2 linked regions of the Persicimonas caeni genome follow. The protein of the gene in region 1 binds, or shares a complex with, the protein of each later gene. Links are inferred from orthologs where the notes say so. Each region holds a gene or a part of one and is shown in the gene's direction. Other genes may lie near its edges.

Region 1 (10,083 bases):
GGCCGCTACTCCCACGGCCGGGGCTTTTGCTATTCCTCAATCGCTCGATTGCTCGATCATTCCGAGCGAAGCTCGACCAAGAGCTCCTTTGCGCGGCTCACCTTGATGTCGCCGCCTTCGATGAGGCGCTCGACGAGCTGGCTCATCTCGTCGCTCGTAGCGCCGGCGGTTGCCGCGACGCTGCGCGCGTGCAGTGACATGTGGCCACGCTGGATGCCCTCGGTCGCCAGCGCCTTGAGCGCACCCAAGTTCTGAGCCAATCCGACCGCGCCCATGACCTCGGCCAGTTCGCTGGCCGTCTCGACGCGAAGCACGCGATGAGCGAGCTGGACCGTCGGGTGCAGCCGAATCGGGCCGCCGACGGTGCCGACCTGCATGGGCACTTCGAGTTCGCCGACGAGGCACTCGTCTTCGATGTACCATACCGCCATGGGGCGATACTGACCGTCACGGCAACAATAGGCGTGGCAGCCGGCTTCGACCGCGCGCCAGTCGTTTCCGGTGGCGATGCACACCGAGCTGATGCCGTTCATGATCCCTTTGTTGTGGGTCGTCGCCCGGTACGGGTCGGTCTCGGCGAACTGGCTGGCGTAGGCGATGCCCTCGGCGACTTCGCGGCCGCTGTAGCCTTTCCAGGCCAACTCGCCGAATGGGATCTTGCAGCGCGATCGCACCAGGCGCTTGTCGGCCAAGTTCGAAAGAATCCGAAGGAAGACCTTGCCGCCCGTCAACTCCTCGACGCGCGGGGCGATGCCCTCGGCCATCGTGTTGATCAGGTTGGCGCCCATGGCGTCGACGGCGTCGATGAGTAGGTGGACCACCAGCATCTTGCGGTAGTCGCCGCCGTCGAGGATGCGCACCTCGATATCTTTGGCGCCGCCGCCGCGCGCCACCATGTTCGGCTCGAAGGAGTTGGCCAGCTCGACCAACTCGCTGCGATGGGCGAGGATCGCCTCCTGGGCCGCCTCGAAGTCGGTGCAGCCGACCACCTGGACCTGGCCGATCATCACGTTCGATTTGCACTCGGACTCGAACCCACCGCTTTGCCGCACAATCTTGGCGCAGTGGCTCACCGCCGCGATCACGCTGGGCTCCTCGACGGCCATCGGTACCACGTAGTCGTTGCCGTTGATCGTAAAGTTCAGTCCCAGGCCCAACGGCAACTCGAAGACGCCCACGCAGTTTTCGACCATCTTGTTGGCCGTCTCGCGGTCGAGGCCCCCGTCGCGCTCACGGAGAATGCTCGCGTCCTCTTCGTCGATGATCCCATGGTCGAGCAGACACTCGAGACGCTCGTCCATCGACATTCGGTAAAAGCCCGAGATGCGGCTAGACGGCCGCGACTCTTCGGTCGTCGAATCGATGTCGGGATCGACTTTGCTCATCGGTGAATCTGATCGCAACTGCAACATGTTAGTTGTCCTATTTTCAACGCTCGGGTAACCCGCCGGGCCGCTTGGGCCGTCGTTTTCAGAAGCTAAGATGCAGCCGGGTCACCGTCCGTGACACATTTGTTCCACGGTAGGAACTAGTGCACTGTCGCGCACTGTCTCAACGACTTTCCGACGAGTGGTCGATATCGGCCGATGAGTCGTCAATGCGCGTCACGAGTCGTCGAGACTCTGCAGGACAACGCAGTTCAAAAAAGGTTCGTTCCCGAACCAAATCAGCGTTTGAACCGCCGGATATACAATTGCGGATCAATCCCCTTCGACCAGCGTACCAGCACCTGAACCGCGCCTTGGTAGGGTTGTTTTTGGTCGAGGTTGACGTGGGTCCAGACGTCCTCGATCTCGCACACCTTGGTCTGGCCGCGCCATTTGACGAGGATATGCTCGCCGATTTGGGGCACGCGAAACTGGTGGTCCGAGCGGGCGCCGGGAACCGGGACTTCGGCGTTTTCGTCGACAATCACAATCTGATACATATTGACACCGAGAGATCGGCAAGATGGTAGCTTGAGCATGACTTGCGTGTCGCGTCGAGTATACGGCGTTTCACGCGCGCGCGGAAGTTTCCCGCAGATGACTGGCATTTGTAGGGATATTTGCGGCGCAGCATGCCTGATGGATGCCTGATAAGTGAGCGATACGGAGTCCTCGATGCGATGTCCGACATGTGTAGGAGGCTGTCTACTGGCGCTGTTCGCAGCGCTCGGTGTTCCGGCCTCGGGATTTGCTCAATCTGACGGGGCCGCTCCTGCGCCCGAGACACCCGAGTCTGTGGAGGCCGAACAGACCACCGACAAAGCTCGAAGTGACAAGCCAAAAGCAGACAGTGTTCCCGCTGGTGTCCGGCCCAATGTGTTTGTGTCGGGAAAACTCGCGACGACTCCCCGCGATCCCGACTTCGGGCGCCGAGGAGCCGCGAGCGCCGATCAGTTCTACACCGAGAATCTAGGTCTTGCTCCGGTCGACCAGCGCCGAAAGATCAGCGCGGTGGCTGACCGTAACGTGCTCGTGCCGATGGCACAGACCGTCTCCGAAGGGACGCTCTCGTACTCCAACTACAATTTTCTGGGCAACTTGATCACCTACGGGGCGAGCGACAGACTCGCCGTGACCGCGGGCGTGGTGCTGCCGGCCGGCGATGGCGATCTCATTACGTCGGTGTCGGGCAAATACAAACTGCACGAATCGAGAAACTGGATCGTTTCGGTGCTCCCCTTTGGCGTCGCGGCCAACGGTTCGATGAACCTCGACACCTACCAGTACGGATTGGGGAGCGGCGTGCTCGCCGACTTCCACGCCAGCGATACGGTGGTCTTGAGCGGCGGGCTGCTCGGATTTGCCACCCTGTTCGCCGGCTACGACCGCTACGGCGACGATTGCACGCGCTCGGAGTTCCAGGCAGAGAGCTGCCCGGTCGAAACGGTCGACCTCACCTTGCCGGCCGGTGGCCACTGGATCGCCGCCACGCTCGGCGCCAATTGGTTCGTGAGCGACCGCTTTTCGGTCAATCTCGAGTATATCCTCGGCGGTAGCTGGGGGACGTTTTTCGGCGTCGAAGACAACAGCGAGTGGAATGATCTGGAGTCGCGGCGCGCTCGCTTCGAGGATCCCGAGTTCGACTCGAGCTTTCCCCATGGGCAAGGCCCGACGATCTCGTTGGGAGGCACCTGGTCGAACGGGAGCAGCGCGCTGCAGTTCGCCTTGGTCTTCATTCGTCGCCAAGACGACCAAAATACCTTGGTGATCGACGAGAGCCGTGAGTTTACCCCGGTGCCGATGCTATCGGGGGCGTTCAACTTCTAAGCTTGTGCCCCACAGGCCTTCCTGTACCACGACTGGCCCCTCCTATGTCTGAGACAAGTTCCGCGTTCGGTGCACTGTTGCCGTCGCTGCAAACCGAGATCCCCGGCCCCAAATCGATCGAACTGGTCAGTGACCTCGCCCAGAGTGAGTGCCCGGCAATCACCGCCCGGCGAGCTCGCCGCGAGCGCGAGACCGGTGTTCCTCAGGACCCGATTGTCTGGGAGCGATCGCTGGGCGCCAATATCGAAGACGTCGACGGCAACGTCTATGTCGACCTGACCGCGGCCTTCGCGGTATGCGGGTTGGGCCACAATCCGCCCCAGGTCGTCGAAGCGGCCCGCGAGCAGGTCGGACGGCTCACCCACGCCATGGGCGATGTCTACCCGAGTCGCGTCAAAGTCGAACTGGGCAACTTGCTGGCCGAGATCGCCCCGGGCGATTTGCGCCAGTCGATCTTTGGCCTCTCGGGCGCCGATGCCGTGCAGGCAGCGCTCAAGACGGCGGTGATGCACACCGGAAAGCCGGGCGTGATCGCGTTTTGGGGCGGCTATCACGGCCTCTCGTACGGCGCGCTGAGCGCGACGGCCTATCGCAAAGAATTTCGTGAGCCGTTCCTCGATCAGTTGAGCCCGCACGTCCAGCACGTGCCCTTTCCCGATCCGTATCGGCCGCCCTTTGGGCTCGATCCCGAAACGCCGGCCGAGGAAGTCTCGTCGGCAGTTCTTACGCACCTGCGACAGATCCTCGCCCACCCGGCAAGTGGCGGCGAGGGGATTGGCGCCATCATCGTCGAGCCTTTGCAAGGCCGCGGCGGCGAGGTCGTTCCTCCGCCCGGGTTTCTGGCGGGGCTTCGCGAGCTGTGCGACGAGTTTGGTCTCGTGTTGATCTTCGACGAGATCTACACCGGCCTGGGACGCACGGGTGATCTGTTCGCCTGCGAGCACGTCGACGTGATTCCCGATATCATGTGCATTGGCAAGGCCATGGGCGGCGGCTTTCCTATCTCGGCGGCGATCGGCCGCCCGGAGGTCATGGGCTCGTGGGGCCTGAGTTCCGGAGAGGCGATTCACACATCGACCTTCCTGGGGAACCCACTCGGTTGCGCGATGGCGAAGGCGGCGATCGCCACGATCGTCGAAGAAGAGTGGCCGCGCAAAGTGCGCGAGCGTGGCGAAGCCTTGCTCGATCGATTGAATGGGTTGGCTAGGCGTTTTCCGACAGTCATCGGCGACGTGCGCGGGCGCGGATTGATGCTCGGTATCGATTTGGTCGAGGATGCGGCGACACGCGAGCCTAACGGAGCGCTGGCGTTGGCGCTGACCGACTATTGTCGCAAACACGGCTACCTCGTACTCCCCTCGGGGGTGTACGGCAACGTGCTCGCGCTGAGTCCGCCCTTCGTCATATCTGACGCGCAGTTGGACGGGTTCTTCGAGGTCTTCGAGCAGGGCCTATCGACGTTGGCACAATGAGACAAAACTTGACGTGTCGCTGACTTCGCCTTAATCAGAAGGGGTTGAAATAAGCTTCCACTCACCTGCATCCATCTTCCGAAGCAGCGCATGGCGACCAAGTCCTCATCCCAAAGCAACGAACAAGAACACTCCTCTGGGGGCGTCCTCGTTCGCCAAGTCGAAGGCGAAAACCTCGTGTGCCTGGTTCAGATCCCCACGCGCGGTGGAAATCCGAGCTGGCGGCTGCCGAAGGGATGCATTGAGGAAGGGGAGACGCCCGAAGAAGCTGCGATCCGTGAGACGCGTGAGGAGACCGGATGCAACGGCGACGTGCTCTCAGAGTTGAGCGACGTCGAGTACTGGTACACCCGCCGTGACGATGAGAGCGGCAACCGCATTCGCGTGCGCAAGACGGTCGATTTCTTCTTGATGAAGTACACCAGCGGCGATGTGGCCGACCACGACCACGAGGTCGACGAGGCGGTGTGGTATCCGTTCTCGGAGGCACTTCGCACCATCAGCTACGACGCCGAGCGTCGGGTGCTTCAAGAGGCCATCCACGCTTGGGATGCTTACCTGTACCGCAAAAGCTTCGAGGAAGAGGGTGTCGGCTCTAGTCTGTGACTCGGCCTGCGCAGCTCAACAGAGATGACGCCAATCCGGTCGGAAGCGCCTCATCGGTCGCCTCGAGGACCTCGTCATCCACCTTCGGGTACTCACTCGCCTCCCCGGCGGTGATCTTCGATTCCAAGACAAACCGGCCGTCGCGGCCGCTCACCACCAGCCAGACGGGCCAGGGCTGATCGCGCTTTCGCTCGTCGAGCTTCTCGTCGGGGACGGGCGTCGAGAAGAGCTCGAAGCGCGGCTCTTCGATCTTCACCAGTTCTTCATCGTCTTGTAACCACCGGAACCCCTCGTCGGTCACCTCGATGTCTCGGCGCACCTCGACGGTGCGGAGCGCCTGACGAGTGAAGAATCCTCGTAAAAAGTAGAACAGCACCATCCACACGATCACCACGATCGCCGAGATGATCAGCGCGTCGAACGGTGCGGATCGCACCCCCTCGAATGCACGCGCCACCGCAAACAGCACGGCGGCCAGTCCACCGACAAGTCCCGCTAGAATCGGGTGTTTTCCCATCCACCGCAAAGCCTCGCCCAACCACCCTGTGCGCGGCTCTTCGAGGACCGTCGTATATGCGATTCGAACTTCTGTCATACGTCTCCAAGGCGCGGTGCCCGAAGGGTATTTAGAATCTCTCTAACTCGTGCTTGACGCTAGTCGACTCGAGCATAGCTTGATGCCGCAACGATCTTTAACAAAGGTTTGACCACCAACGAAGCACACACTTGCAGTACGGAGGAAAAGATGGCGACCGAAAAGACGATTGAGCATCTGAACACGCTTCTGGCTGACTATATGGTGTACTATCAGAAGCTGCGCAACTACCACTGGAACGTAAAGGGCCACGAGTTCTTCAAGCTGCACGAGAAGTTCGAAGAGGGCTACCTGATGACGGCCGAATGGGCCGACGACATCGCCGAGCGCATTCTGGCGCTGGGCGGAAAGCCGCATTCGACGATGGGCGAGTTCGTCGAGAACGCGCGCCTCAACGAAGAGACCGGCACGCCTAACTGGCGTGAGATGGTCCAGAACCTTGTCGACGACATCCAAGCGCTCAACGAGAACAGCATCGACCTGATCGAGAGCGCCGAGGAAGATCGCGATCGCACCACTGCAAACGTGATCGACGGGATCGTCGATGCCCAGGAGGAGAACCTGTGGATGTATCGCACCTTCCTGAAAGACTAAACCCGAAGGGTTGAATCAGCCTCAGGTCGTACACGCCCGCCGTCGGTTTTGACGGCGGGCGTGCTGCGTTCTTGGTGATGTATCTGGGCGGCGCAGTTCTACAGGCGTAGAAGCGCCGTGCCCCACGTATAGCCGCTGCCGAAGGCGGCCATCGCCACCATTTGGCCCGAGCGGGCGCGTCCATCTCGCCGAGCGATATCGAGCGCCATCGGCAAGCTTGCGGCGGTGGTGTTGCCGAATTGATCGATCGTATGCACGACTTGATCGTCGCGCAGCCCCAGATTCTTGGCGACCATCTCGTTGATGCGCCGATTGGCTTGGTGGGGGACGAGCAAAATGTCATCGAGCGCGGTTGCAGCGTCATGCTCGCCGACCCCGTGCCGGTCGAAGAGTGCCGTGATCTCACGCTCGAGCGTGCGAACGGCGTCTCGGAAGACCGTGCGTCCCTTCATGTGGGGAAAGTGGCGACCGTCCTCGAGATCGTCCGACGAGATATGCGGCCGGCTCGTCGAGCCTGGCGCCTCGCACCACAACGCCTCGGCGCCCTTGCCGTCGGCGCCCAGCGACACCTCGATGACCCCGGCATCGCCGTCGTCTCGCCACTCGAGTACGGCGGCGCCTGCGCCGTCCCCGAACAGAAGCGAGACGGAACGTCCTTCCGGGCTCAAGTCGAGCCCCGGCGAGTGTGCCTCGCTGCCGACGACGAGCACCCGTTCGTAGGTGTGGGTCGCCAGCCAGGCGTTCGCCACCGAAAGGGCGTACAGAAAGCCCGAGCATTGGTTGCGCACATCGAGCGCAGGGATCGGTGCGAGTCCCAATTTTCGTTGTAAGAAGACGCCGCTGCCAGGGAAGGTGACATCGGGAGAGAGCGTAGCGAAGATGATCGCGTCGATGCTCTGCGAAGAGCACCCCGCGTTCTCGAGCGCCGCACGAGCAGCGTGCTCGCCCATTGTCGAGGCCGATTCGCGAGCGCCCAGATAGCGGCGCTCGCGAATGCCGGTGCGTTCTTCGATCCAGTCGGCTGTCGTACCCAACAGCGGGGCGAGCTCTTCATTGGTCACCACACGCTCGGGCACGTAGTGTCCGGTACCGGCGATCACAGTGGGCATGACGCTCCGTGGGCAAAGGCGTGACTGCAGGTTTCCAGTCTAACCACCTCCGCCCACCCTCGGCAACCAGAGCTCAATCGCTCGGCCACGGGTTGGGCGGCTGCCCGACCTCTTCCTCGCCGCCAATCTCCTCGATGTTTTCGATGAGCTGGTACATCAACGCGAGATCGGCCTCGATGTCGGCATCGGCCTCTTCCTGGGCGGCAAGCCACGCTTCGACGTTGGCGGCCAGTGGCACCAACACGTTGAGCGCCGCATTCGGCGCACCGTGGGAGGCGCGATCGGTCGCCATCTTGAAGCCGGCGTAGATGTTGAGCGTCACAAAGGCCTTTTCGACGGTGAAATTCTCGAACTCACCTTCGGCCGGCGTCTCGCCCGGAGCCAGCGGGTTCGACAACGAGATCGTCTGCTCGACGAAGTCTTCGGTGCCCGGCTTGCGGTAAGTCAGGGTGAGATCTCCCACCGGCGCGCCAGCCGGTGTCTGGGCGAGCATGTCCGGATCGTTGGTCGGCACGAGTTCGAGCAAGATCACACCACCACCGCCGCGTCGTCCGCCGCCCGGGCCGATGTCGTCGATGCTCTGGCGACTCGCCATGAACATGGCCGGGATATAGATGCTGGCGTCATGATCGTCGCCCATCCAGTCGCGGGTGCCGTAGGCGGCGCGGAAACGATAGGCCTCGGCGCCATCGAAGGTGACGCTGACATCCTCAGCCAGCGGGACCATAAAGGAGCTGATCTCCTCGACGAACACCTCCTCGACGGTGGTGAGGTCTTCGATGAAGTAGAAGTTACCCGCGCCCGCCTCGCTGAGCTTGCGCATCAGCTCGAGGTCGAACTCGCGGCCCACACCGATGGTGGTCAGCCCAACGCCATTTTGAGCGTAAGAGGCGCCCAGGTTGATGATGCGATCGGTGTGGGTGATCCCGGCGGTGGCCAAACCGTCGGACAGCAGGATGACCCGGTTTTGGCGGTCGCCGGCAGCGTGAGTGGTGACCTGCTCGGCGGCCTTCTTGAGCCCGTCGTAGATGTTGGTAGAGCCACCCACCGACAAGTTGGCGATCTGTGTCTTGAGCTCGGCGCGATCAGGATCGTTTTCGGGCGTCGACCGGAAAACGAGCTGCGCGTTGTTCGAGTAGGTGACCAGCGCCACTTCGTCCTTGGGCGCGAGCTCGTCAGCCATCAGCTGCAAGCCCTGGCGCACCGAATCGATGGAAGCGCCGTGCATCGAGCCGCTGGTGTCGATGGCGATCGCCATGTTGAGCGGCGGGCGCTGGAAGTCATCGGGCTGGTGCGGGGTGTTGAACCCGATCGCAACGGTGGTGCAGTTCGACCCGTTGATCATGTTGCCCTGCACGCCGAACATGCCGTGCAGGCAGATGTCATCGCCGCAGTCAGCCGGCGGCAACTCGAATTTGTGCTCGTTGAAAAAGCCCACGGCGTCGAGCGTGCTCGGCGCAGGAATCTCGCCCTGCTCGACGAGCGTGCGGAAGCGGCCGAAATCCTGTGCGCCCGACTGGCCCACGCCGGTCGAGCCGCCGGAGTTATTGGCCGGTGCCATCGCACGGCTGTCGAATCCGGCGCTGGAGTCATCGGCGCAGCCGGCGGCGCAGAGCAGGGCGATGGCGACCAAGATCGCCGACAGGCGGCCAACGGGGAGCTTGGGTATGGGTGCACGCATGGTTCTTCTCCAACTTCGGTGAGCGTTCATCATCCAATCAGTAACGGATCACTGAGACTGCTTCGATATAGCCATAGCCGCGGACGCCGAGGCGCTGCGAGACTTCGTCTGTGGTGCATTGCGGGTCGAGCACGGGGCGCTCGAGCGCGCGTACCAGGTGCAGGGTGCGTCTTCCGTCGTCGAACGCGAGGGACTCGCCGGGAGCGAGCACCTCGGTACCCTGTCCGGTCTCGGCGAGGCGCAAATCGGCGGGCAGATCGATCTGGCCGCACTGTGTTTCGATCGGCTCGCACCCAGTTCGAAGAGCGGTGCGCGCATCGACGCCCATGTCCGACGGGATAGCGGTGCCACGGGTCAGAAACAGATGGGCGCTGCCGTCGACGAACCCTTCGGGGCTGACGTAGTCGGCGCGGATCGACAAGCCATCGAAGCCGCCCTGGCGCGACAAGGCGCGCAACTCGAGGACGACGTCGTGTTGCTGGCGTAGTTCGATGGCCGACAGCGCCTCCAGCGGCGCGCAGAGCAGATAGCTCTGGCGCGCTTCGGCGTCATAGCGTCGCTCGAGTTCGAGGGTATGGCATCCATCGATGCCGGCGTCGATGTGCCGCAGGGCCCACTCTCCATTGGGAGGCTCCTCCCAGACCATCGACTTGCCTGCGCCGGGCATCTTGCACTCGTCGGGAATCTGTTGGGGCTCGTCCGGCCGCCAGGCGCGCTCGAAGTGCAGCTTCTGTGCGCCCACCGACTCCCAGGAGTACGTAGCGCCCGGCGG
Region 2 (10,046 bases), 2.8 Mb from region 1 along the record:
TGGACCCGCTCAGGCAGGCCCGCCGCACGGCGGCCCCCAGGCTGGGCCGCCCCCCGGGGCATCCGGCCCGCCTCCTGGCTCACAGGGGCCGCCTCCCGGCGCGCAGTCGGCGCCGCCGCGTTCGGCTCAACCCGCCGCGCAGCGACCGCAACCGTCGAAGCCTTCCCAGCCGTCGGGTCCGTCGACGTCTTCGTCCGCGACTTCGAGCAGCTCGACTGCCTCGCGGAAACCCGCGGCTGATATCCAGCTGGACGACGAAGATCTCAAGGCCGCCGGTGGCTCGACGTTCTCGCCGGCCACCGTCATTCTGATGGTTGGCCTGCTGCTCGTCGGCGTGATCTTCGGCTGGGTCGCATCGAGTTCGATGCAGAACCGCGAGATCTACAACGCGCGCAGTGACGACGCGGCACGGATTCACGAGGCGCTCAAGCCCAAGGTGGCTACCCTCGACGAGGCCAAGAAGCTGATTGGTCAGTTCAAGCCGACCGAGCCCGATTACGAGCTCAACCAAAAGCTCGCCGACCTCGAGATTGCCCCCGACGGCAACCTTTTGGGCGGCAACCGCCTGCTCCTCGGCCCGGAAATCATCGACTACGTGACGAGCTACACCGTCGACGCCAGCATGCTCGAGCAGATGCTCGACGAGCACGCCAAGGCGACCAAGGCCGACAAGAAAGAGCTCGAGCAGTTGGTCAAGGGCAACGAAGTCGTCAAGAAGGACCGCTTCGCGGTGCTCTTTGACTACGACCACCTGGCCCAGCGCAGCGGCAGCGAAGACTACATGCCCAAGCAGGGGCGCCTGGTGACCGTTTCGGAGCTCGAAAAGGACGATGACGGCAAAATCGAGGTCGAGCTGCTCAACAGCGACCGCACCGTGAAGACCAACATTCAGGGCATCTTGCCGCTGCCCAAGGGAGACATCCTCGACACCGGCGGCCCGAATGCGCTGAAGCGCTACCAGCAGCGCGTGGCGCGTATCCAGCGCCAGTTGCTGAAGTTCGAGAACTACCGCGGTACCATGATGACGAAGCTCAAAGAGCTCGGCTCGCAAGATTCGGCGCCGTTGCTCAACTTCTAAACTCGACCGGGTATACCTGCCCGAGCCGCAAGATCGAGACCCACGTCGTAACTGGCGTGGGTCTTTGTTTGTGAGGAATGAAAAAGATGACTGAGACCATTCTCGAGCTGTTCAAACGCAGGGTCAACGAATTCGGACCGCGCGCAGCGCTGCTCCACAAGCAAAACGGCGAGTGGGAAGAGCAGTCATGGAAGGAGTGGTGGGAGCAGACCGAGCGTCTCGCCGCCGGACTCATCGACCTGGGCGTCGAGCCGGGTGACCGCATATGCGTGCTCTCCGACACGCGCATCGAGTGGGTGTGGATCGATATGGCGGTGGCCATGACGGGGGCCGTGATCGTGCCGATTTACCCGTCGACGCTCCCCGAGCAATGCGCCCACATCATTCGCGACAGCCAGGCGCAGGTGGCCTTCGTCCAAGATCCGAGCCAGCTCGACAAGCTGGTCCAGATGCGCGAGGCGCTCTCTTGCCTACGACATGTCGTCTACCTCGACCACGCCGCCGTGCTGGCCAATCCGGACTGGAAGGGCAGGCGACAGGTGCGGCTCGAGGAGGTCATCGACGCAGACGACGACTGGATCGCGAGTTTCGATGCGCTCGCAGCCGTCGGGCGGCGACGTGTGGCCGAGGACCATCGCTACGTGGCCGACCGACGCCAGGGCGTCGACGCCGCGGACCTGGCGACGATTATCTACACTTCGGGTACCGCCGGCACCCCCAAAGGGGTCGAGCATACCCACGCGAGCCTCGCCGCCGAGGTCGATGCCATCGCTCAACTGGGGGTGCTCACCCCCGACGATCGCCAGCTCCTCTTTTTACCCCTGGCTCATATCTTCGCGAAAATGCTCTTTTTGGCGGCCATTGGAACGGGCGTGCAAACGGCGTTCGCCGAGAACCTGCCGTCGGTCGTCACCAACCTTCGGGAGGTGCGCCCGACCTTTTTCGCCGGGGTGCCGCGAATCTTCGAGAAGATTCACGCCCAGCTTCTCTCGGAGCGTGACCGCATGGCCGGCCCGGACAGCTCGCTGTTCGAGCGGGCGATGCGCCGCGGCAAGGAGTTTAGCCGCCTGCGTCAGCAGGGCAGGGCGCTCGGCCCGCTCGACCGACTGGAAGACAAGCTGTACCGCACGGTCGTCTTCGACCGGATTCGAGAGTTGTTCGGCGGCAACGTGCGCTTTCTGTTCTGCGGCGGCGCGCCGCTTCGCGCCGACCTCGCCGAATTCTTTCACGCCGCCGGCATCCTCATCTTGGAGGGCTACGGGTTGACGGAGACCGCGGCGGTTTCCACGCTCAACCTGCCTGACGACTTTCGCTTCGGCAGTGTCGGAAAGCCGCTGCCGGGTGTCGACCTGACGATCGCCGAGGACGGCGAGGTGCTCGTGCGCGGGCCAATGGTCATGCGCCGGTACCACGGCCTCGAAGACCAGACCGCGGCTGCAGTCGACGCCGAGGAGGGGTGGTTCCACACCGGCGACCTCGGCCGCTTCGATCGCGACGGCTTCCTCTACATTACGGGGCGCAAGAAGCACCTCATCGTGACCTCCGGCGGTAAGAACGTCGCTCCCGAACAGCTCGAGACTCGTCTGAACGAGTGCCAGTTCATCCACCAGGCCGTCATCTGCGGCGACGACCGGCCGTTCATCTCCGCCATGATCACCCTCGACGAGACCGCTGAGACCTGGGCCATCCAGCACGGCATCAGCTTCGAGACGCGCGCCGAGCTCGCCGACCACCCTCAAATCCGCGAGCAGGTCGCTCGCGAGATCGCCAAACTGAACGAGGCGCTCCCTCACTTCGAGACCGTGCGTCGATTTCACATCCTCCCCGAGCCTCTCAGCGCCGAAGCTGGCGAGCTCACCCCGACAGGCAAAGTGCGCCGCCGCGCCGTCCTCCAGAAGTACCGTGACGTGGTCGATACCCTCTACAAGCCCGCTCAGGCCCCGCCCCAAAAAATTTGACGGCCCTCCAACGTGATGTACGGTGGATGTAGGTATTGCACCGAGGCGTTGCTTAGAACCGCTTGAAAGCATCGCGAGAAAGAGTCGGCAGGCTTGCCAAGGATGGCAAAGGGCGCACAAGGACGTGCGCCGCCTGTCGGCTCTCTCGGGCAACCCACGTGAACATCATTGGCTGTTTGAAATTGACGCGACACGGACGTCGCACCGCTCGAATGGATACGGAGGTCCCCATGTTCGGCTCACCCTACACGCATATTCGACGCTCGCCGCAAGCCAAGCCCTCCTTCGCTGGGCTTCGCCGCTACAACCGGCGCGAACTGGAGACGAACGTCGTCGTCCAGGACAGCGAGGGCTGGGAGATCCCGCTCGACAGCGTCGATATCAGCCCCACGGGCATCTTTGTGCGCTCGGACTTCCTCTTCGAGATCGGCGAGGAGCACACGCTCATCTTCGGTGTCGAGGACAAGGGGATCTTTCGCATTCGGGCGCGCGTCGCACGCGTCGAAGAGCCTCAGGACGATGATATGTTCGCCGGTGCCGACCTTCGACCCGGCATGGGATACGAGTTCGTCGACACCGAAGAAGAGACCTGGCACGAACTGTGTGCAGTGGTCGCCGGAGCTTAGCCGCGCGACCCGGCGGCGCCTCGGTCCGGGGTTTTTCCCGGCTAAATGCGCCTTTTGGGTTGAGTTTTTGGCACGTCCGGCATATGAAGTGGGCCGTTAAAACACACGCGTTGTAGAAGTGAGCCGTTTTCCACCGGTGAAGTCCTTTCCGATCTTCAAATACCACGGTCTTGGCAACGACTTTGTCGTGGTGCGCGAAGCCGACGCCCCCGACGTCGAAGCCCATGTCGAGGCGCTGTGCGACCGCAACCGCGGCGTCGGCGCCGACGGCGTGCTCGTGCTCTCCGAGTTCGAAGACGCTCAGGCGCGCATGGTCATCTTTAACCGCGATGGCTCGCGCCCCGAAATGTGTGGAAACGGCGTGCGCTGCGTGGTGCGCCACCTGGTGCAAGTCGAAGGTTTCTGTGCCGACGCGCTCACCATCGTGTCTGACGCCGGGCCGCGCCCGTGTCGCGTAGAAGAGCAGGGCGCAGGCACCTGGCAGGTCGCCGTCGAAATGGGCGAGGCCAAGCTCGATGCCGAGCCGGCACATGTCGACCACGACGGGTTCACAGCCGAATTGGTCAAGGTCGACATGGGAAACCCGCACGCGGTGACCTTTCAGGCAGCCCCCATCGAGACCATCGATGCGATCGGCGAGCTACTCAACGCAGCACACCCCGAGTTTCCCGAGGGTGTCAACGTCGAGTTCGTCGAGCAGACCGGCCCGCAGGCGATTCGCGTCGACGTCTACGAGCGCGGCGTGGGGCGCACCCAGGCATGCGGCACAGGCGCTTGCGCCGCGGCCGTGGCTGCCATCGACGCCGGTCTTTGCCACGCCGACGCCCCCGTCGAGGTCGAACTTCCCGGCGGCGTGTTGCGCATCGAGCTTCGCGACGGCGTCGTCTGGATGACGGGACCGGTCGAGTACGTCTTTTGCGGCGAAATCACCGACGACTGGCTGACTTCACAACGCTAACAAGTCTGCAATCAGCAACGAACCAGCAGGTAAGAAACGAGCAAGCATTGGCAGTGGACACGAGATTCGCCACGGGTGGCGACAAGAGCGGTCAAGGACGAGCGATGACAGGACGAACGATGTATAAAGTGTGGGCGTTGGCTCTGGTGGCGTTGACTCTGAGCGCGTGTGACGGACGCGCACTGGTCGCAGGCAACATGTTCTTTATGGGCATTACCTGCGCGATGCTCTGGTCGACCATTAACCTCAAGAAGAAAGACTAGACCATGAACCTCGAAGACGCGCTGGCCCCCGGAGTCGACACCGAGACCTTCTTCCTCGAGCACGTCCCCGCGCTCTTCGAGGCGCGCCGGGAACTGTTCGCCTCGGCCTACGACACGCCCGTCATCGTCTCGGTCCACCTGACCGACACGGACGAGAAGTACACCTACGAGTTCCGCCCCGACGGCTGCGAGGTCGAGGCCGACGAGATGATCGACTTTCCGGTGGTCACCGTCGCCGGGGAGGCAGCGCGCTGGGAAGACTTCAAGCGCCACGTGCTCGAGGTCGCCAAGCTCGCCGAAAAGCGCGCCAACGACACCGACGTGCCACGCAAGGTCACCCGCGAGTTTCTCGACGAGTTCGAGCGCTACGATGGCGAATTCGTCCTGGACCTGAGCGCCGACGACCTCGACCAGCCCATCGTCGTCCACCTCATCCTCAACGACTACGAGATGCCGGCCGGCGCCCCCAGCCTGCGCATCGGCGCCACCTTCGAGATGGGCGAGGAGCTCGCCCGCGGCGACGTGCGCCCCAAGGACTTGGAGAACCGGGTCAAGATCAAAGGGGATCTTTCGCTCGGGCTCGAGGTCGGTGGGCTACTCTTGAAGTATTTCCCGGAGTTGGAAGGCTAGAGCAGAGGGGCCCATCCGACAACAAAGTCTCGTTTTTTATTCCGACCCTTGCAGCAATTCGACTCGGCGACTAAAGATCAGCCGCGTCGAATTTGTGTAGTTGTCCCCCCGCCTCCGTGCGCCGCCGAACATGATTATTCAACCTCGCGATGTCGGTTGGATCGAGGTCATCTGCGGGCCGATGTTCTCCGGGAAGACCGAAGAGCTCATCCGTCGGCTCAAACGCGCCCAGTACGCGCGTCAGAATCTGCAGATCTTCAAGCCGAAAATCGACGACCGGTATGACGCCGAGTCGATCGTCAGCCACAGCAAACAAGCGCTACCGAGCTACCCGGTCGCCGATGTCGGCGAGATGCGTGAGCAGCTCGACGCGCACGTCGAGGTCATCGGGATCGACGAGGTCCAGTTCTTCGACCTCGACGTCATCGAGTTCTGCAACGAGATGGCTCAGAAGCAGTGCCGGGTGATCGTCGCCGGGCTCGACCAAGACTATCGCGCCGAGCCGTTCGGCCCGATGCCCCAGCTTCTGGCGGCCGCCGAGTACGTGACCAAACTGCACGCGATCTGCGTCAAGTGCGGCAACCCCGCACACCGAAGCTACCGGCTGGCGACCAACCCCCAGCAGGTCCTGGTGGGCTCCGACGAGCGGTATGAGGCGCGCTGCCGGCGCTGCTTCGCCCAGGGCTACAGCGAACAGCTATCCAACGAGGAGGCATGACCGTGGATTCTCAATACTCGAATCTGTCGTACAACCTCAACGAGATCGAGCACCGCTACGGCGACAACGTTCATATCCTGAACGATCCGTTTGCGCTGTCGCAGCTCGCCAAGCTGTGCTCGCCGGATGTGGGCCAGCCGCAGTTCAACCGGCTCATCGAGATTCTGTACCAGCGCCTGCTCATCTCGGTCATCAACACCGAGTTCCCCCGAAAAAAGGCGACCGTTCACAGCCGCATGAAGGAGCATACCCGCCGCGGGGTCTTTCGCGGCGAGCTCATCGACGACGAGACCGAGGTGGTCACCGTCGATATCGCTCGCGCCGGCATCTTGCCCTCGCAGGTCTGCTACACCTACCTCAACGAGCTGATGAACCCCGTCCGCGTCCGCCAAGACCACCTGATCATGAGCCGGGTGACCAACCCGCAAGACGAAGTGGTCGGCGCCAAGGTCTCGGGCGAAAAGATCGGCGGGCCGGTCGACGGGCGCATTGTGCTGTTCCCCGATCCGATGGGCGCGACCGGCTCGTCGCTGTCGACGGCGATCAGCTACTACAAGGAGACCTTCGGCGGCGAGCCGCTGCGTCTGATTACGCTGAACCTGATCTTTACCCCCGAGTTCGTCCGGCGCCTCAAGAATGACCACCCCGACGTGATCATGTACGCCTGCCGGCTCGACCGGGGTATGAGCCCCGACGAGGTGCTCGACACGGTGCCCGGCGAGCGCTGGGACGAGGAGAGCGGGTTGACCGACAAGCACTATATCGTGCCTGGCGGCGGCGGCTTCGGCGAATTGATGAATAACGCGTGGATTTAGCCCAGAGTTGCTCGCGGAGGGCTCGAGGCTTTCTCGAGCCGCTGTGGGTGGCGGGTTTATTGGAGACGTTAACTAAGAGAGGTACGCCATCGACAATCTGCTAGACGACATCGAAGTCCTCATCAGCGCCGAGGAACTCGACAAGCGCAACCGTGAACTCGCCGAGCAAATCACCGCCGACTTCGAAGGCGAGCAAGTCCACATCATCGGTGTGCTCAAGGGCTGCTTCATGTTCGTGACCGACCTGGTCCGCTACATCGACCTGGACCTGTCGGTCGACTTTCTGGGGCTGTCCAGCTACGGCGACAGCACCAAGTCGAGCGGCGTGGTGCGCATGACTCAGGACCTCTCCGATCCCATCGAAGGCAAGAACGTGTTGATCGTCGAGGACATCGTCGACACCGGCCTGACGATGAAGTACCTGCTCGAGAACCTGCAGACGCGTCATCCGAAGTCGCTGTCGGTGGTCACGCTGCTCGACAAGCCGGCCGGCCGAAAGGTCGAGGTGCCCATCGAGTACACCGGCTTCGAGATCCCCGACAAGTTCGTCATCGGCTACGGGCTCGACTACGCCGAGTTGTATCGCAACCTGCCGTATATCGGCTACGTGCCCCAGATCGAGGAAGAGGACCAAGCTGACGACGAGTAAGAGGACGCACAAGCGCCCCTTGACCTCGGCAGCGCTTCGCCGAACAATGCAGCAACTCGTTGAAAGTTGTTGATTACCAGCATGAAGTACCGCACCGGCCCCCCGACTCCCGGGGCGCCGGCGCGCTTCCATACGGATTCCGAAGAAGGAGGAGTCGATGAACCTCGCACTATTGAAAACGACCGCCGGGCGCAAACTCGCCGCCGCGCTGGTCGCCCTATGCCTCGTGCCGGCGCTCACCGCCTGTGAGCAGCCCGATTGGGAGAACCCCGACTACATCAGCAAGCGCCTGATGGAGGACGATCCGACCGGACGCACGCTGGCGCTGCAGAAGCTCGGCGAGCTCGACGAGGAGGCCAAGAAGAAGGTCGCTCCCGCGCTGGCTAAGGTCTACCTCGACGGTGGCCAGAACCAGAAGGACGCCATGCAGATCCTCGTGCAGCTTCGTGTGCCCGAGGCCAAAGACGCCTACATGAAAGAGGTGCAGGAGAACGCAACCGGCTACGCGTCGGCTGCCGCTTCGGCGCTCGGCGAAGCCGGTGTCAAAGAGGCGATCCCGGACATGATCGCGCTCTACAAGTCGAGCGACGACAACGAGCTCAAGCAGGGACTTCTGCAGGCGTTCGCGCACATGCCCGACCCGCAGATGGTCGGCCTGTTGACCGAGACGCTCAACCTCGACGTCGACAACTACCCGATCGCGCTGCACGCCTACAGCTGCGAGGTCATGGGTGAGATCGCCCAGAAGACCCCGCAGTCCATCGACGAGCCGGCCAAGCAAGCGCTCGTCAAGGGCCTGTTCTTGGGCAACATGAAGGGCCAGAACGTCTCCAAAGAGTGCGGCTTGGCCGTCCAACAGCTGGGCAGCCCGGCTGTCCCGCTGCTGATTCAGACCTTCAAAGGGGAGAACAAGGAGGTCCAAGACCTGCTCCTCAAGTACAACAAGCCGCCGAACTTCTCGTTCCCGGCCAACCGCACCAAGGCGGTCGCCGCGGTGCGTTTGGGCGGGCTGAAGACCTCCAAGGCCGTCGAGCCGTTTTTGGCCGACCTCAACTCGACCAAGGAAGCCCCCGAGCAGCTCTCCGGTCAGCACGCCATCCAGTGGCGCGTGACCGAGGCGCAGGCCACCAGCGAGATCATCAACGGCCTGGGCGATATCGGCGACAAGAAAGCCACCGAGGTGCTCGCCGGCATCGTCAAGAAGGAGAAGATCGAAGAAGAGTGGGACGAGATCACCGACTACCAGGTCGAGCTGCAGCTGCGCCAGGACGCCGCGTTCTCGCTGGTCCGCCTGGGTGACCGCGCGGGCACCGACGCGCTGCTCGAGATGGCCGAAAAGGGCGTGATCACCGACCTCGAGAAGCTCGCCGTTCAGGTGCAGGGCACCCCGCGCGAGATGCCGATCACGGACCGTTACCAGTTCAATTGGATGATGGCACAGGCCTACGCCTACCTGACCGACGCCGACGGCCTCGACGGGCTCGTGGCGCTGATCAAGAACACCAAGGAGAAGGAGCTCAAGAAGAAGTACGAGAGCTTCATCCCGGCCATCAAGGAGGGCGGCAAGTGCTTGGCCAAGGGCAAGCCCGCCGACCAGGCCGACTGCTTCGGTAAGCTGCTCGCCAGCAAGGACAAAGTCGTCGCCAAGAAGGCCGCCTACGAGCTGAGCCGTCTGCCGCCACAGGCAGCAGGCCCGGTCGTCGCCAAGAATCTGGCCCACGACAACCTCGAAGTGCGTGAAGTGCTCACCTTCGCCGCCTACCGCGTGCCGACCAAGAGTATGGTCGACACCATCGACAAACTTCTCGAAGACGAGAAGGACAAGGGCGGAGCTTACAAGCTCGACCACTACCGCATGAAGCTTCTGCGAGCGTGGCTTGAGAACAACGTGGCTGCCGTGGCTCAGAAGTAGCCTAATCGCCGCGATTGTGACACAGTAGAAACGGCCGGCACGAGTGTACGTGTCGGCCGTTTCTTTGTTCGGAGAGTGCACCGATGAGTGAGACGACAGCGCATCGAATCCAGCTGAGGGAGGGCAACGCCACCGTCCGGCGTTTGATGGCCGAAGCCCTCGAAGAATCGGGCTTTGAAGTCATGGGGGAGGCCGATGAAGAGCTCGCCGATTTGTTGATCGTCGACGTCGACAGCGGCCTCGAGGAGGTCGAACTGCTGCAGACGAGCTACACCGCCGAGGACCGTCCGGTGCTCGTATGCGGGTTGCGCCCGTCACGAGAGTCGCACGCGCAGGACAATTGGCTCGAGCGGCCGTTCTCGCCGAGCAGCTTCATCGCCCAGTGTCGCAATCTGCTCGGGCTCAACGAAGCCGCCCCAGCTTCCGGCTTGGACTCCGC

Evidence for each region.
Region 2: the proteins of FIV42_RS18310 (region 1) and dapF are in contact, whole or in part, in a solved structure (PDB 5YGU), measured with the Escherichia coli proteins. The link is inferred for Persicimonas caeni from one-to-one orthologs.

What each region holds. Positions count from the first base shown.
Region 1 is NZ_CP041186.1:4,966,673-4,976,755, forward strand. Bases 3,645-6,574 are described here. They hold FIV42_RS18310 (NUDIX hydrolase), read left to right. Parts: upstream 3,645-4,816; coding sequence 4,817-5,332; downstream 5,333-6,574. Other genes in these bases: FIV42_RS18305 (aspartate aminotransferase family protein), read left to right, coding at 3,645-4,726; FIV42_RS18315 (hypothetical protein), read right to left, coding at 5,322-5,927; FIV42_RS18320 (Dps family protein), read left to right, coding at 6,078-6,521. In the rest of the region: FIV42_RS18290 (hydroxymethylglutaryl-CoA reductase, degradative), read right to left, coding at 57-1,385; FIV42_RS18295 (hypothetical protein), read right to left, coding at 1,667-1,927; FIV42_RS18300 (hypothetical protein), read left to right, coding at 2,310-3,254; more of FIV42_RS18305, read left to right, coding at 3,299-3,644; FIV42_RS18325 (3-oxoacyl-ACP synthase III family protein), read right to left, coding at 6,620-7,630; FIV42_RS18330 (vWA domain-containing protein), read right to left, coding at 7,704-9,311; FIV42_RS18335 (hypothetical protein), read right to left, coding at 9,349-10,083. UniProt on the Escherichia coli protein: Master regulator of 5'-end-dependent mRNA decay.
Region 2 is NZ_CP041186.1:7,748,471-7,758,516, reverse strand. Bases 2,808-5,700 are described here. They hold dapF (diaminopimelate epimerase), read left to right. Parts: upstream 2,808-3,780; coding sequence 3,781-4,620; downstream 4,621-5,700. Other genes in these bases: FIV42_RS28840 (thymidine kinase), read left to right, coding at 5,644-5,700; FIV42_RS28845 (hypothetical protein), read left to right, coding at 4,887-5,513; FIV42_RS30450 (hypothetical protein), read left to right, coding at 4,725-4,883; FIV42_RS28855 (PilZ domain-containing protein), read left to right, coding at 3,267-3,662; FIV42_RS28860 (AMP-dependent synthetase/ligase), read left to right, coding at 2,808-3,036. Outside these bases: FIV42_RS28865 (hypothetical protein), read left to right, coding at 1-1,078; more of FIV42_RS28860, read left to right, coding at 1,165-2,807; more of FIV42_RS28840, read left to right, coding at 5,701-6,231; FIV42_RS28835 (uracil phosphoribosyltransferase), read left to right, coding at 6,234-7,046; hpt (hypoxanthine phosphoribosyltransferase), read left to right, coding at 7,216-7,695; FIV42_RS28825 (HEAT repeat domain-containing protein), read left to right, coding at 7,853-9,607; FIV42_RS28820 (DUF4388 domain-containing protein), read left to right, coding at 9,691-10,046. UniProt on the Escherichia coli protein: Involved in the succinylase branch of the L-lysine biosynthesis and in the biosynthesis of the pentapeptide incorporated in the peptidoglycan moiety. Catalyzes the stereoinversion of LL-2,6-diaminopimelate (L,L-DAP) to meso-diaminopimelate (meso-DAP).